Regions from separate parts of the Arthrobacter sp. 05N428_2 genome, predicted to be linked through region 2. Evidence: predicted binding sites of a transcription regulator. Region 2 holds the regulator's gene; the other holds the start of a gene.
The links. Region 2 encodes LexA, which represses DNA repair genes until DNA is damaged. Its sites were predicted from a motif close to TCGAACANNTGTTCGA; they were not measured.
Positions count from the first base shown of each region.

Region 1: a site for LexA is predicted at 2,302-2,317, ahead of AC1DGI_RS17865 (DUF6504 family protein). Genes of this name have one in related genera too.

Region 1 is NZ_JBFTMR010000028.1:25,219-32,356, forward strand. It holds gene AC1DGI_RS17860 (DNA polymerase III subunit alpha) at 1-1,939, opposite strand, end outside; gene AC1DGI_RS17865 (DUF6504 family protein) at 1,936-2,265, opposite strand; gene AC1DGI_RS17870 (hypothetical protein) at 2,399-2,785, shown strand; gene AC1DGI_RS17875 (VOC family protein) at 2,832-3,254, shown strand; gene AC1DGI_RS17880 (hypothetical protein) at 3,325-4,476, opposite strand; gene AC1DGI_RS17885 (SOS response-associated peptidase) at 4,676-5,422, opposite strand; gene AC1DGI_RS17890 (mycoredoxin) at 5,550-5,807, shown strand; gene AC1DGI_RS17895 (S-(hydroxymethyl)mycothiol dehydrogenase) at 5,941-7,026, shown strand; gene AC1DGI_RS17900 (MBL fold metallo-hydrolase) at 7,023-7,138, shown strand, end outside.
Region 2 is NZ_JBFTMR010000013.1:50,260-57,397, reverse strand. It holds gene hflX (GTPase HflX) at 153-1,733, shown strand; gene AC1DGI_RS14380 (ATP-dependent DNA helicase) at 1,726-3,792, shown strand; gene lexA (transcriptional repressor LexA) at 3,856-4,605, opposite strand; gene AC1DGI_RS14370 (LysM peptidoglycan-binding domain-containing protein) at 5,258-5,578, shown strand; gene AC1DGI_RS14365 (histidinol-phosphate transaminase) at 5,697-6,815, shown strand; gene hisB (imidazoleglycerol-phosphate dehydratase HisB) at 6,886-7,138, shown strand, end outside.

The sequences.
Region 1 (7,138 bases), on a different contig from region 2:
CGTTGAGGTCGATGCGGCCGTCCGCGGCGATGTAATCGGGCCCGGTGCCGTCCGGTCCTGCCGGGTGCCGGCCGGCCGCCATCACCTCGGCCTTGGACGGGTGCAGCCGGATCACCTCCCGGACCGCGAAGGCCATGGCGGACTGCATCCGGACGCCGAGGACATCGAGTTTGAGCATGCCCATCGGGTCCATGTCGTGCTTGTCGAACTGGCTCATCGGCAGGCCGAGCCCGCTGGGCTGGACCGGGGTACGGTCCAGCAGCGTCGCGTCGCCCAGGATGACCCCGCAGGGATGCATCGAGATATGGCGCGGCAGCCGGTCCAACCGTTCGGTCAGGTCAACGAGCAGGTCAAGCTGCTGGTTTTCGCTGAAGTCCCGTTGCTCCACCCGGCCGGCGAATTCCTTCAACTCCGGTTTCTCCACGAGGGCCTCGCGGAAGTTCCGGGCCGAAAACCGCCAGAGCTGCTTGGCGATCTCGTCGATGTCGCCGCCGTCCATGCCCAGGGCCAGGCCGGCGTCGCGGACGGCGCCGCGGGCGCGGTACCCGTTCTGCATGCTCATCAGCGTGACGCGTTCGGAGCCGAAGCGTTCAAAGATCTTCCGGTAGACGTTGTGCCGTTCGGCGCTTTCGACGTCGATGTCGATATCCGGGAGGGTGGCGCGGTCACGGGACAGGAAGCGTTCGAAAATCAAGTCGTGCTGCAGCGGGTTCACCTGGCTGACATCGATCAGGAAGTTGACCAGGCTGGAGGCGCCCGAGCCGCGGGCGGCGGCCCGGACCCCCATGTCCAGGATCATCCGGGACACCTCGGCGACGGTCAGGAAGTAGGCGGCGAAGCCCAGGCTGTCGATGATCCGCAGTTCGTGTTCCAGCCGGGCGCGCAGCTCCGCGGCAGGCTTCCCGGTGATGCCCGGGAAGCGCCGGGTGATACCCGCCTCGCAGCGCTGCGTGAGCTCCAGCAGCGGATCCCCGGCAATCCCGATCACCGCGGCCTCCGGCACCACCGGCTGCTTCCATCCCATGTCCGTGACCGGATCCATCCGGCAGCGGTCCGCGAGCGCCTCGGTGTGTGCCAGCAGGCTCTTCAGATCGGCGGCGCCGTACCCGGCGGCGTGCATGATCTCCTGGCCCAGCCGCAGCATCTGCGCGGAGGATTTCAGCCAGCCCTGCCCGTTCGGTTGCAGCAGCGGCGCGGCCGAGAGCTCGGGCAGGGATTTGAGCGTCCGGGCCGAGTCCAGCACGTCCGCCGTCGCGGCGCCGTCCTCGGCGCAGTATCGAACGGCGTTGCTCAGGACCGCCGGGACTGCGTGTTCCGCGGCGAGCTTGAGCATCCTTACCGCGTGGGCCGTGCTCAGCGGCTCGCCCGGCGGGCTGAGCTGCGAGACGACCTCGGCGACGAGGGTTCCCGGCGGCATGGCGTCCAGCCAGCGTTTGAAGAGCGTCCGGGGCCGCAGGTAGCGCCGGCCGCCCATGGCACGGCCGACGTCGGAATCCGGGCCGATCAGCACGGTCAGCACCGGCTTGAGGGTCTGCGGATCCAGGGCGCGGGAGGCCAGCTCCGCCCGGGTCACGGCGACGGGCACCGCTCCCCCGGCCTTGCCCGAGGTGCGGGCATGGGCGTCGGAGACCAGCCGGCACAGGGCCCGGTACCCGGCGCCGCGGTTCTGCCCGTGTGCCAGGACGACGACGCGTCCCCCGAGCCGGGTACGGAGGTCGCCGTCGTCGTCGAAGACCGCGAGATCCACCCCCACGACCGGGTCCAGCCCTGCCGCCATGCACGCCTTCAGGTGCTTGACTGTGCCGTAGAGCCCGTCGCGGTCCGTGCAGCCGAGCGCCGTGGCGCCGTCCGCGGCGGCAGCAGCAGCCAACTCCTCCGGCCAGGACACCCCGTAGTGGGCGCTGAACGCGGTGGAGACGTGCAGATGGGTGAAGCTCATGCCGGCTCCGGCTTCCGGAGTAGTGGCAGGGCATCGTGGATCCGCAGCAGCCGCCAGCGTCCGCTGCCCAGGTGCCGGCTCAGGTCGAGGGTGAGGGTCCGGTCCGGGTTCCCGTCATCCCGGAGCTGAACGCGCCAGATTTCATGGTCCACCAGCCCCGGGCCGCTGCCCAGCGGCGCCCGCGGTTCTTCCGCCCACCACTGGCGCCGCTCAAACCAGCGGACCGGCTCGGCGCAGAGGACGTAGTGCCGCCCGGCCCAGTCCAGGGACTCCGGCTGGCCTTCCGGGGTGCAGGCGACGTCCACCGACTCGCTGAACATCCCCATGGCGCCTCCCGGCAGCTGCTGACTTTCGAAAAGTATTCGAATATATCTTCGAACACTTCAAGTCTACGACGGGCCGGGGACAAAACCTAGATCGGGGGTGGACGGACGCAGGCACAGGTAGCAGGATTGAGCCATGAGCTCCCACAATGCACTCCTGAAGCACGTAACCGTCGCCGCCAAGGATTCAACTTTGGTGGCGACGTTCGCTATCGACGGGAATATCCCGAGTTCCGGCGCCTATGTGGTGGGGCTCGTGGCGGCCACTCCGGACCACTCCCACCAGCGCCGGATGGAAATCGAGTTCATGAACGGCGAGGCCGTGTCCTTTTTCTGCTTCAGCCACGACGGCACGGAAGAGAACTTCGACCTCAAGGGCGTGGAGCACTCCGGCAACACCATCACCGGGACCTTTCCAATCAGCACGGTGCGGGGCCTGATCAAGGGCCATCTGATGTCTGCGTACAGCGATTGCGAGGGCAGGGACTACCAGGCCAACGTGCCCGTCGAGGAGTCGCTCTGACAGCCGTCCCCGGGCCGTGCGGCCAGGCGCATAACAGGATCGCGTGATGCAACCACGAGTCGACTTCATCTCCTTGGGCGTCCGCAGCGTTGACGCCTCGCGCCGTTTCTACGTTGATGGCCTCGGCTGGCCACTCCACCGCGAGGTTCCCGGCGAGGTGGTCTTCCTGCAGGCAAACCACGGCCTCATCCTCTCGCTCTGGAACGCCGCGCAGATGCAGTCCGAGGCGGCAACCGATGCCCCCGCCGGCGTCCCCTGCATCACCCTGAGCCACAACGTCGGCAGCGCGGAGGAAGTGGAGAGCGTCATGCGCCGGGCGGAGGCCGCGGGCGCCGTCGTGGTGGCGGCGCCGAAGACCCAGCCCTGGGGCGGCTACACCGGCTACTTCGCCGACCCGGACGGCTTCCGCTGGGAGATCGCCTTCAACCCCACCTGGACGGTCGACGCCGGCGGCCAGGTCACCGTCTAGGTACTGGTCCGGCCACCCGCTAGAACAGGCTGCCGACCGGCCGGGGGAAAGACCGGACGCGAACTCGCTCCTATTCCCCCGCGATAACTTGGGACACGAACGCTTCTGCGGACGGCCCACCGTTGGCGACGAATTCCTTCAGGAGGGCCAGCCCCACGGAAAGTGGCAGGGAGAGCCTTCCCCGGTATTGAGAATCGAGCATCGCTTCAGGTGACGACCCCCATGCACCAGGCTCCCCCACAAGTCTGGTGAATGAACGCCCCCTCACAAATGGCCGCTCAAGCTTTTCCGTAATCCGCTGCTCGAGAACATGCGAGTCAACCGAGAGCAAACTCAGTGTCATCAGTTCGGGACGCCCCGCCTTATCAAGCCACCGTCCGAATCCCAGGAAAAAACTCTCCCGAATCTCACCAGCTTGGACCCCGGCTTCCTCCTGCAACTCACGGTTGGCGCCGTTGGCCGCCAGCTCGGACAGGGGAAGTGAAGGATTGCCCTGAAAATCCCGTAGTTCCAGCGCCCCGGAACCACTTGGAGCCAGCTGGCCGCCGTTGTTTAGGTTATGAATACCTTGATCCACAAGGATGAGCTTGCCGTCGCTCGTAAATGCCATAACGGAAGTGCCTACTACGTTCACAAGCCATGAATCGCGGAAGTCCCTGAGCACCCCCCTCCGGGTAATGAAAAGTCGCCGCCCGTGGTCGTCCATGAACCGATCATTTTTCTTCACGTCGTGGAGGGCAAGCTGGTCAGTGGCGATGTGCTGGAAGTACGTTGCTGGCTGGAAGTCGATCCAGCGTGGCAGGTCCGAAACGGCCTGCCCGACGCCAACGTTTGAGTTCCACCCCAGGATGGGGCCGTCAAAGACGTGTTTGGTCTTGATCTTTTCGTCCAGAAAGCGCTGACCCAGGGGCCTAAGGGCTGCGGGCACCGTGAATTGTTCCGGGTCCACCCGGGCCTCAAGGCCGTCATGGATTGCGGCGCTCACCAGACCGTCAGAGAGAAAGGAACCGTGCGAAAACTTTCGATACGTGAATCGGCCGTGGTTGTTTGTTGCCTGCAGGACGTCCTCGAACGAATCGCTCATCCTAGGCACAAACACCGTCGATGCAACTGATCGCCGGTAGGCCCTAACCTCCAAGTACAACAAGGCAAACGAAACAGCCGCTAGCGCCGTGCTTATCCATACCGGGATGGTCACCCATACGCTGATCAGTCCGAGCACAGCCAGAACCGTACTCAAGATGATCCACCGAAGAGCTCCAGCTGACCGCCTTATCCGATAAAGTGCGGTAGCTGACTCACGACTAATAACTGTCACCATTGCCCCCTTGGTGGACCGGATACAAACAAATTGAAATGGTACCGGCAGCCAAGCAGCAATCCGCTACCCTTCGGTGAGCGTGTGCCTGCGGAGCCACCCGCTAGAACAGGCTGCCGACCGGCTCGATCAGCTCCGGGGAGTCGTTCCTGACGTTTCCCACCGCCGTGCCGACGGCGTCAATCGTCCAGTTCTCGGCCACGTCGTGCGCACCGGCCCGGACCAGCCCCACCAGGACCGCGGCGTCCTCGGCCTGCGGATCAAGCCAGGTCTCCATGGTCCGGCGGTCCATCGGCAGCGGGACCCGGTCATGCAGGGCCGTCAGTTCCGCCAGCATCCCGTCCGCATAGCCCTCCGGCGGGGAGTCGGTGGTCAGGATCGAGGTCGAAAGCAACCAGCGTTCCGGGTCACCCTCTGCTTTCGACGGGTCCTTCCACCATTCGTAGAGCCCCGCGAAGACGATGGGGCTGCCGTCCTTGGGGTGTACGTAATAAGGCTGCTTGCCGCGGCCCTCGCCCTTCCACTCGTAGTAGCCGTCCGCGGGGACCGCGCAGCGCCGGGACCGGGTGGCCTTGCGGAAGGCGGGCTTCTCCAGCACGCTCTCGCTGCGGGCGTTGATCATTTTCGAGCCGATGCCGGTGTCCTTGGCCCACGACGGCACGAGCCCCCAGCGGGCAAGATGCAGCTGCCGCACCGGGTTCCCGTCCACCAGCCGCTCCAGGAGAATCGGCACGTCCGCGGTGGGGGCGACGTTCCAGGACGGCGGAATCACGAGCTCTTCCTCCAGTTCGGCGTCGAAGTCGGCCAGCAGGTCCCCGACGGCCCGGGCCATCACGTAGCGTCCACACATGGCACCAGCATGCCACCGGCACCGGGCCGGCGGGAAGCGCCCGTGGACACGGTCTGCGGGAATAGCGCCCGGCGGGTTACGGTTGTAGAAACTGATACCCGACTTTCGTCAGCTTGAGGAGATTTCCGTGGACTTTACCCCCGATTCCGGCACGATCACCATGTTTTCCACCACCTGGTGCGGCTACTGCAACCGGCTCAAGAAGCAGCTGGACGCACAGGGCATCGGGTACACGGAGGTCAACATCGAAGAAGTCGAAGGCACCGCCGAACTCGTGGAGCAGCTCAACGGAGGCAACCGCACCGTCCCCACCGTGCTGTTCCCGGACGGCACCGCGGCCACCAATCCCTCCGCGGCCGAGGTCAAGAGCCGCCTCGCGGCCTAAGGCCCACCGGCCACCAGAGCACCACCCAGGACACACCACCACCACACCAGCTACGGCGCGGACTCCCGGATCACCCAGGACCCGCGCCGTGCCGCATCCTGCCACGGACGCGGTGATGAAAGGAGCCCACCTCATGGTCCATAAAGTCAAAGGCGCAGTAGTCCGGTCCAAGAACGCCCCCGTCACCCTGGAGACCATCTTGGTGCCGGAGCCCGGACCCGGCGAGGCCCTGGTGGACATCCTCACCTGCGGCGTCTGCCACACCGACCTGCACTACAAACAGGGCGCCATCAACGACGAGTTCCCGTTCCTGCTCGGCCACGAGGCCACCGGCGTCGTCAGCGCCGTCGGCCCCGACGTCACCGAGGTAGCCCCCGGTGACCGGGTGGTGCTGAACTGGCGTGCCGTCTGCGGCGAGTGCCGGGCCTGCCGCCGCGGCGAGCCGCAGTACTGCTTCAACACCCACAACGCCACCCAGAAGATGACGTTGGAGGACGGCACGGAGCTGACCGCGGCGCTGGGCATCGGCGCCTTTGCCGAGAAGACCTTGGTCGCCGCCGGGCAGTGCACCAAGGTGGACCCCGACGCCGACCCTGCCGCGGTCGGCCTGCTCGGCTGCGGCGTCATGGCCGGCCTCGGTGCCGCCATCAACACCGGCAACGTGCAGCGCGGCGATTCCGTCGCCGTGATCGGCTGCGGCGGAGTGGGCGTGGCCGCAGTGGCCGGTGCCGCGCTCGCCGGCGCCACCACCGTGATCGCCGTGGACATCGACCCCAACAAGCTCGAGCGGGCCAAGGAACTGGGCGCCGCCCACACGGTGGATTCCTCCGCCGTCGACCCGGTTGAGGCGATCCGCGAGCTGACCGGCGGCTTCGGCGCCGACGTCGTGATCGACGCCGTCGGACGGCCCGAGACCTACAAGCAGGCGTTCTACGCCCGCGACCTGGCTGGCACCGTAGTTCTGGTCGGTGTCCCGAGCCCCGACATGACCCTGGAGCTGCCGCTGCTGGATGTCTTCGGCCGGGGAGGTTCGCTTAAATCCTCCTGGTACGGCGACTGCCTGCCGTCCCGCGACTTCCCCATGCTGATCGACCTCTACCGGCAGGGCCGGCTGGACCTGGACGCCTTCGTGACGGAGCGCATCACGATCAACGACATCGAGGCAGCCTTCGAGAAGATGCACTCGGGCGCCGTGCTCCGTTCCGTGGTCGAGCTGTGAGCGGCACCCCCGCCACCGGCCTGCGGGTCGAGCAGCTCGTCACCTCGGGTACGTTTTCGCTCGACGGCGGCACCTGGGACGTGGACAACAACGTCTGGATCGTCGGCAATGA
Region 2 (7,138 bases):
GCTCCGCCACGGAGCCCCGTCCGGTTTGCGGCGTCGCAGCCGCCGGCAACCAGGAGGCATAGATGACCAACAGTCGTCAGCCCAGCGCGAATACCGCGCCACGAAGCACTGAACAGCACTATTCTGAAATTGCAGACCCTTCAAAGGAGACCATGACCAGCCAGCCCAACACCGGACCCGATTCAGCCGACCAGGACATGAGTCCTGCAGAAATCCAGGCTGTCATCGACCGGATCCTGTCCAAAGACGCTCCTGCCCTGAAGGCCGGTCGCGACGACGCGGGGCACCCCGGCGAGTCCAGGGCGGTGTTCGGCAAAGCGCAGGCGATTTCGCGGCTCGATGAGGAACGCAGCAGCTACGACGGCGACCAGCAGGATCTTGAGGAACGCCACGCGCTGCGCCGCACCGCCGGCCTGTCGACGGAACTTGAAGACGTCACCGAAGTCGAATACCGGCAGCTGCGCCTGGAACGCGTCGTGCTCGCTGGACTCTGGTCCGAGGGAACGCTTGCCGACGCCGAGAATTCCCTGCGCGAGCTGGCAGCACTGGCCGAGACCGCCGGTTCCGAGGTCCTGGACGGGCTCGTCCAGCGCCGCGCGAAGCCGGATCCGGGAACGTTCCTGGGGTCGGGCAAGGCACAAGAACTCAAGGACATCGTGATGTCCACCGGCGCCGACACCGTGGTGGTCGACGCCGAACTGGCCCCCTCCCAGCGGCGCGGACTGGAAGACATCGTCAAGGTCAAGGTCATCGACCGCACGGCACTGATCCTGGACATCTTCGCCCAGCACGCCAAGAGCCGCGAGGGCAAAGCCCAGGTCGAACTGGCCCAGCTCGAATACCTGCTCCCGCGCCTGCGCGGCTGGGGCGAGTCGATGTCCCGCCAGGCCGGTGGCCAGGTGGGCGGGGCCGGAGCGGGCATGGGTTCCCGCGGTCCAGGTGAAACCAAGATCGAACTGGACCGCCGCCGGATCCGCACCCGGATGGCCAAACTGCGGCGCGAAATAGCCGCGATGAAGCCGGCCCGGGAAACCAAGCGGGCCAACCGCCGTCGTAACGCGGTACCGTCGGTGGCGATCGCCGGCTACACCAACGCCGGCAAATCCTCGCTGCTGAACCGGCTCACCGACGCCGGCGTCCTGGTTGAGAACGCGCTGTTCGCCACCCTGGACCCAACAGTCCGCAAGGCCGAAACCTCCGACGGGCTGGGCTACACCCTCGCCGACACCGTGGGATTCGTCCGCTCGCTGCCCACCCAGCTGGTGGAAGCCTTCCGCTCCACCCTGGAAGAAGTCGCCGACTCGGACCTGATCCTGCACGTCGTCGACGTGTCCCACCCCGATCCGGAAGGCCAAATCGCCGCGGTCCGGGAGGTCTTCAGCGAAGTCGACGCCCGCAAGGTGCCCGAAATCATCGTCCTGAACAAGGCCGACGCTGCCGATCCGTTCGTGATCGAACGGCTAAAGCAGCGCGAGCCGCGGCACGTCGTGGTCTCGGCCCGCACCGGCGAAGGCATTCCGGAACTGCTGAAGGCCATCAGCGAGGGCATCCCGCGGCCCAGCGTCAAGCTGGAGCTGTTGATCCCGTACAACCGGGGGGACCTGCTCAGCAAACTGCACGAGACCGACGCCGAGATCATTAGCCTGGACCACGAGGAGACCGGCACCCGTGCCGTGGTGATGGTGCGCGAGGGACTCGCGGCCGAACTGGACTCTTTCGTCAGCAATGACTGAACCGGCGGAAGACAGCCCGTCCGGCGAGCAGTTCGTGGTGGAACTGCTCGACCGGGCGGTCGCGGGCATGGGCGGCCAGAGCCGCGACGGCCAGCACGAGATGGCCCGGCAGGTGGCCCGGGCGATCGAAACCGGCGACCACCTGCTGGTCCAGGCAGGCACCGGCACGGGCAAGTCCCTGGCCTACCTGATTCCGCTGATCGCCCATTCGCTGGTCAGTGACAAACCGACCCTGGTCTCCACCGCCACCCTGGCACTGCAGACCCAGATCGTCGGCCGGGACCTGCCGCGGCTGCTCAAGACCATCACCCCGGCGTTGGACCGGCCCGTGAAGGTCGCGCTCGTCAAGGGCCGCTCCAACTACGTGTGCCGGCACAAACTCGACGGCGGCTTCCCGTCCGAGGAACCGTCCGAGGGCCAGCTGTTCTCCCTCGGCGAGGACACCTCTGTGCCGCACTTCGCCGCCGCCATGGGCGGCCCGTCGTCCCAGCTCGGCAAGGAGGTGGTCCGGCTCCGCGAATGGGCCGAGGACACCGTGACTGGGGACCGCGACGAGCTCATGCCCGGCGTAACCGACCGCGCCTGGCGGCAGGTCTCCGTCACTTCGATGGAATGCCTGGGCGCGCAAAAGTGCCCGTTGGCCGCCGAATGCTTCAGCGAACTGGCCCGGCAAAACGCCGCCGACGCCGACGTCGTCGTCACCAACCACGCCATGCTGGCCGTCAGCGCGTTCGAAGGCCTGGCGGTGCTGCCAGAGTACGACGTCGTCGTGGTGGATGAAGCGCACGAACTGCAGGACCGCGTCACGGGCGCCGTGTCCGGGCAACTGTCCGTGGCCATGGTGCACGCCGCAGCGTCCGGCGCCCGCAAGCACACCGGAATCACCGTGGACGCGCTCAACAACGCCGCGTCCAACCTTGAACTCGCCATTGAGGGCGTGCCCAGCGGACTGATGCCGAACGGCCTGAACAGCGAGCAGCTCGACTGCGTGGACCAGTTGCGCGACGCCTGCCGCGCCGCGCTCTCCGACTCCAAGGGGGACAGCGCCAGCACGGCCGACGGCGGGCGCCAGCTCGCTCGGTCCCGCCTGATGGTGATCCTGGAACTGTGCGAACGGCTGCTCGCAGCCAAGGAGAACCGCGAAGTGGTCTGGTTCTCCCGCAACAGCAGCTTCGACCCGCAACAGGGCTACTCGCAGCCGGACGACTCGGCGCCAGCGCTGATCAACGTGGCCCCGCTCAGCGTCGCCGGGCGGCTGCGGGAGGGATTGTTCGCCGACCATACCGTCGTCCTGACCTCGGCAACGCTGGCGATCGGTGCGGCCTTCGAACCGGCCGCCGGAGGCCTCGGCCTGGTGGGGCCGGGGGCTCCCAGCTGGACCGGCGTCGACGTCGGGTCCCCGTTCGAATACCCGAAGCAGGGGATTCTCTACGTCGCCAAACACCTGCCCAAGCCCGGCCGCGGAACATCCCCGGAGGCCCTCGACGAGCTGGAGAAACTGATCCGCGCCTCCGGCGGTGGGGCCTTGTGCCTGTTCTCTTCCCGGCGCGCCGCCGAAGAGGCTGCCGATGCGATGCGGCCCCGGCTGGGCCTGCGCATTCTCTGCCAAGGCGAGTCGACCATGACCGGGCTCGTGAAGCAGTTCGCCGACGAACCGGATACCTGCCTCTTCGGCACCATGTCGCTCTGGCAGGGCGTGGACGTCCCCGGAAACTCGTGCCGCCTGGTGGTGATCGACAGGATCCCGTTCCCGCGCCCCGACGACCCGCTGATGACTGCCCGGTCCCGCGCCGTGGCCCAGTCCGGCGGAAACGGCTTCATGAGTGTTTCGGCCACCCACGCTGCGATCCGGCTCGCCCAGGGCGCCGGGCGGTTGATCCGCTCGACGTCGGACCGGGGCGTCGTCGCGGTCCTGGACTCGCGGCTGTCCACCGAGCGCTACGGCGGGTTCCTCCGGGCCGCGCTGCCGCCGTTCTGGCCCACCACCGACCAAGCAGTAGCCCTCGCCGCCCTCGAACGCCTCGGCTCCGAGGCCCCTGCCCCGCAGCCCGCCACGTAGGGTACGCCAAAGGCCCCGCCCGGTTTCCGGAGGGGGCCTTTGTGGCGGTGCGGCGGGGGAGTGCTACAGGGAGCGCAAGACCGAGACGACCTTGCCCATGATGACGGCATGGTCGCCCAAGATCGGTTCATACTGGGTGTTCTGCGGAAGCAGCCAGGTGTGGCCGTCGCGCTGCCGGAACGTCTTGACTGTGGCTTCGTCATCGAGCAGCGCGGCAACGATGTCGCCATTGATGGCGTCGTTCTGGCGCCGGACCACCACCCAGTCACCGTCGCAAATGGCGGCGTCGATCATCGAATCGCCGGCCACCCGAAGCATGAACAATTCGCCGTGGCCCACCAGCTGGCGCGGCAGGGGCATCACGTCCTCCACCACCTGGTCGGCAAGGATCGGACCGCCGGCGGCGATCCGGCCCACGAACGGCACCATTGCGGTGTCCGTGGCGCTGGCAAGCTCCGAGACGGCGAGGCCACCCACAGCCCGCAGGCCGCCGGGCTTCCCCACTCCGGAAATCTTCGTGCTGCCCTCATCGAGCGTCAGCGGCATCAGCACTTCCATGGCACGGGGCCGCTTAGGGTCACGCCGCAGGTAACCGAGCTTCTCCAGCTGGGAAAGCTGGTGGGTGACGCTGGAGAGGCTGGCCAGCCCCACCGTGTCGCCGATCTCCCGCATCGAGGGCGGGTACCCGTTGTCCGTGACGGAACGCTGGATGGTCTCCAGGATCTTCTTTTGCCGGACGGTAAGGCTCTTGGGCGCCCGGGCGGTCTGGGGGCTGCGCTGGGCGGCCCTCCCACGGGCGGCTTGTGCTGCCATCTTGGCCACGCCTTTCCATTTCCGCCCGGCCGATGTGGTGGCCGGAATCAGTGGGTCTGCAAAAAGTCAGACCCCGCTGGTCAACTGCTGTTGATCAACTCGAGTGGTTGTCCTGTGCTTCAAAAATAGGCCAGCCGCCAAGGTTTTTCAAACATTTGTTCTAGTGAGTCTCGACAATGTTCGTTCATAAGTGCTAAAACAGAACCAGCAGGGTTCGAAGATATGTTCGAATCTGAGTGCGGGGAGTGAACCGCGAGGTTCGGCCCTATGTTCGAAGTTTGCGATGAATGAATATGTTTCGAAGGTTTGCGTTCGATGGTTCGGTCGGTTGGCGGCAGGTAAGTGGAGTACGCCGGGCGGCACAGATAAGTCCAGGAGGGCTCAGTTCATGTCAGCAGTAAGCGCAATTCCCGGTTCGCTGGTATCCGCTCCCGTCCGTGCCGCCCATCCCAAGGCGGTCAGGGTCCAGGCGGCCCCATCCGATCAAGCCCCATCCGACCAAGGCCCATTCGATCAGGCCCGGTCCACGAGGGCGCAGTTCGAGTCGTTCGGCCCGCATAACATTTTCGATCGCGATACCGACCGCCAGCGTGCCGTCCGCCACGACGCAGGCAGCCTGGCCCTCGTCGGCCGGAAGCCTGCGCCCACTGCCATGGCACAGGCTCCGCTGCGGCTCACCCGCCGGGGCCGGTTCGTCTTTTTCGGATTGCCGCTGATGCTGCTGGCGGTCCTCCTGCTTTCACTCGCCGGCTTCCTGAATGCTCCGGCCAAGGCCGCCGACTCGTCCGCAGGGCTCTCGCTCACGCCGACGGTCACGGTCACAGTCCAGCCGGGGGAGTCACTGTGGGCGATTGCAGGCGCCGTGGCCCCGGAGCGTGATCCCCGCGACGTCGTGGCGGACATCGTGCAGCTGAACAACCTCGGCGATCCCCGCGTCATCTCCGGACAGCAGCTCTTTGTGCCCACCAAGTAGGCGGCGCCCGGACCGGGATTCCGGGCGAGCCGCCCCGGCCGGCGTGAGTCGGCCGCGCACGTCGGGCGCTGCCGGTCACAGTTTCGGGTCCGGCGCCGTACACGCTTAAACTGGGACGGTGACTGACCAGCTAGAGCGACTCAACCGACTGCCCCTCCGGACGAATCTGCGCGGGTTGCGCCCTTATGGCGCACCCCAGCTGGATGTCCCTATCCTGCTGAACGTCAACGAGAACACCCATGGCGTTCCGGCGGACGTCCGCGCCGCCATCGTCGCGGCCGTCACCGAAGCCGCAACCGGGCTGAACCGGTACCCCGACCGCGAGTTCACCGAACTGCGCGAAGGCCTCGCCGAATATCTCGGCCACGGACTGGACGCCACCAACATCTGGGCAGCGAACGGCTCCAATGAAGTCCTCCAGCAAATCCTCCAGGCCTTCGGCGGCCCGGGCCGCACCGCTCTCGGATTCCCTCCCACGTACTCCATGTACCCACTGCTGGCTGCCGGCACGGACACCGAATACATCGTCGGCGTCCGGGCCGAGGACTACGGTCTGAGCGCCGAATCGGCGGCACGCCAGGTCCGTGAACTGAAGCCCAACGTCGTATTCCTCTGTTCCCCGAACAATCCCACCGGCACCGGCCTGGGGATTGACGTCGTGGAGGCCGTCTATGAGGCCGGAGAAGCCAGCCAGAGCATCGTGATCGTCGACGAGGCCTACCACGAATTCGCCCACGATGGGACCCCCAGCGCCCTCACGCTGCTGCCCGGCCGCGAGCGGCTGATCATCTCGCGCACCATGAGCAAGGCCTTCGCCCTGGCCGGCGCGCGGCTGGGCTACATGGCGGCAGCACCGGAGGTCACGGATGCCCTCCGGCTGGTCCGGCTCCCGTACCACCTGTCCGCCATCACCCAGGCCACGGCACTGGCCGCCCTGCGACACCGCGTTGCGCTGATGGCCGACGTCGAGGACATCAAGCGGCAGCGGGACCGGATTGTCGCGGAGCTGATCCGGCTGGGGCTCAAGCCGGCCGCCTCCGATTCCAACTACGTGTTCTTCGGCGGCCTCGAGAACCCGCATGAGGTCTGGCAGGCACTCCTGGACGCCGGCGTGCTCATCCGCGACGTCGGCATCCCCGGCCACCTGCGGGTCACGGCCGGGACTGAGACGGAAACCACAGCCTTTCTGCAGGCGCTCGAACGGATCCTGACCAGCCGGGATGTACAGTCCGCCTAGACTTAACGCAGGACCCACGCACTGCGCCCTGTTCGCCGGGCGCCAGCCTTCATCCAAAGGACACCCCCACATGAGCAACACCGGATCAGCCGCTGCCGAGGCCCGTACAGCCCGCCTGGAACGGACCACCAGCGAGTCCTCCGTGCTGGTCGAAATCAACCTGGACGGGACCGGCGTCTCGGACATCAGCACCTCCGTGCCGTTCTACGACCACATGCTGACGGCCCTGAGCAAGCACTCCTTGATCGACCTCACGGTCAAGGCCACCGGCGATACCCACATCGACGTCCACCACACCGTCGAAGACGTTGCCATCACCTTTG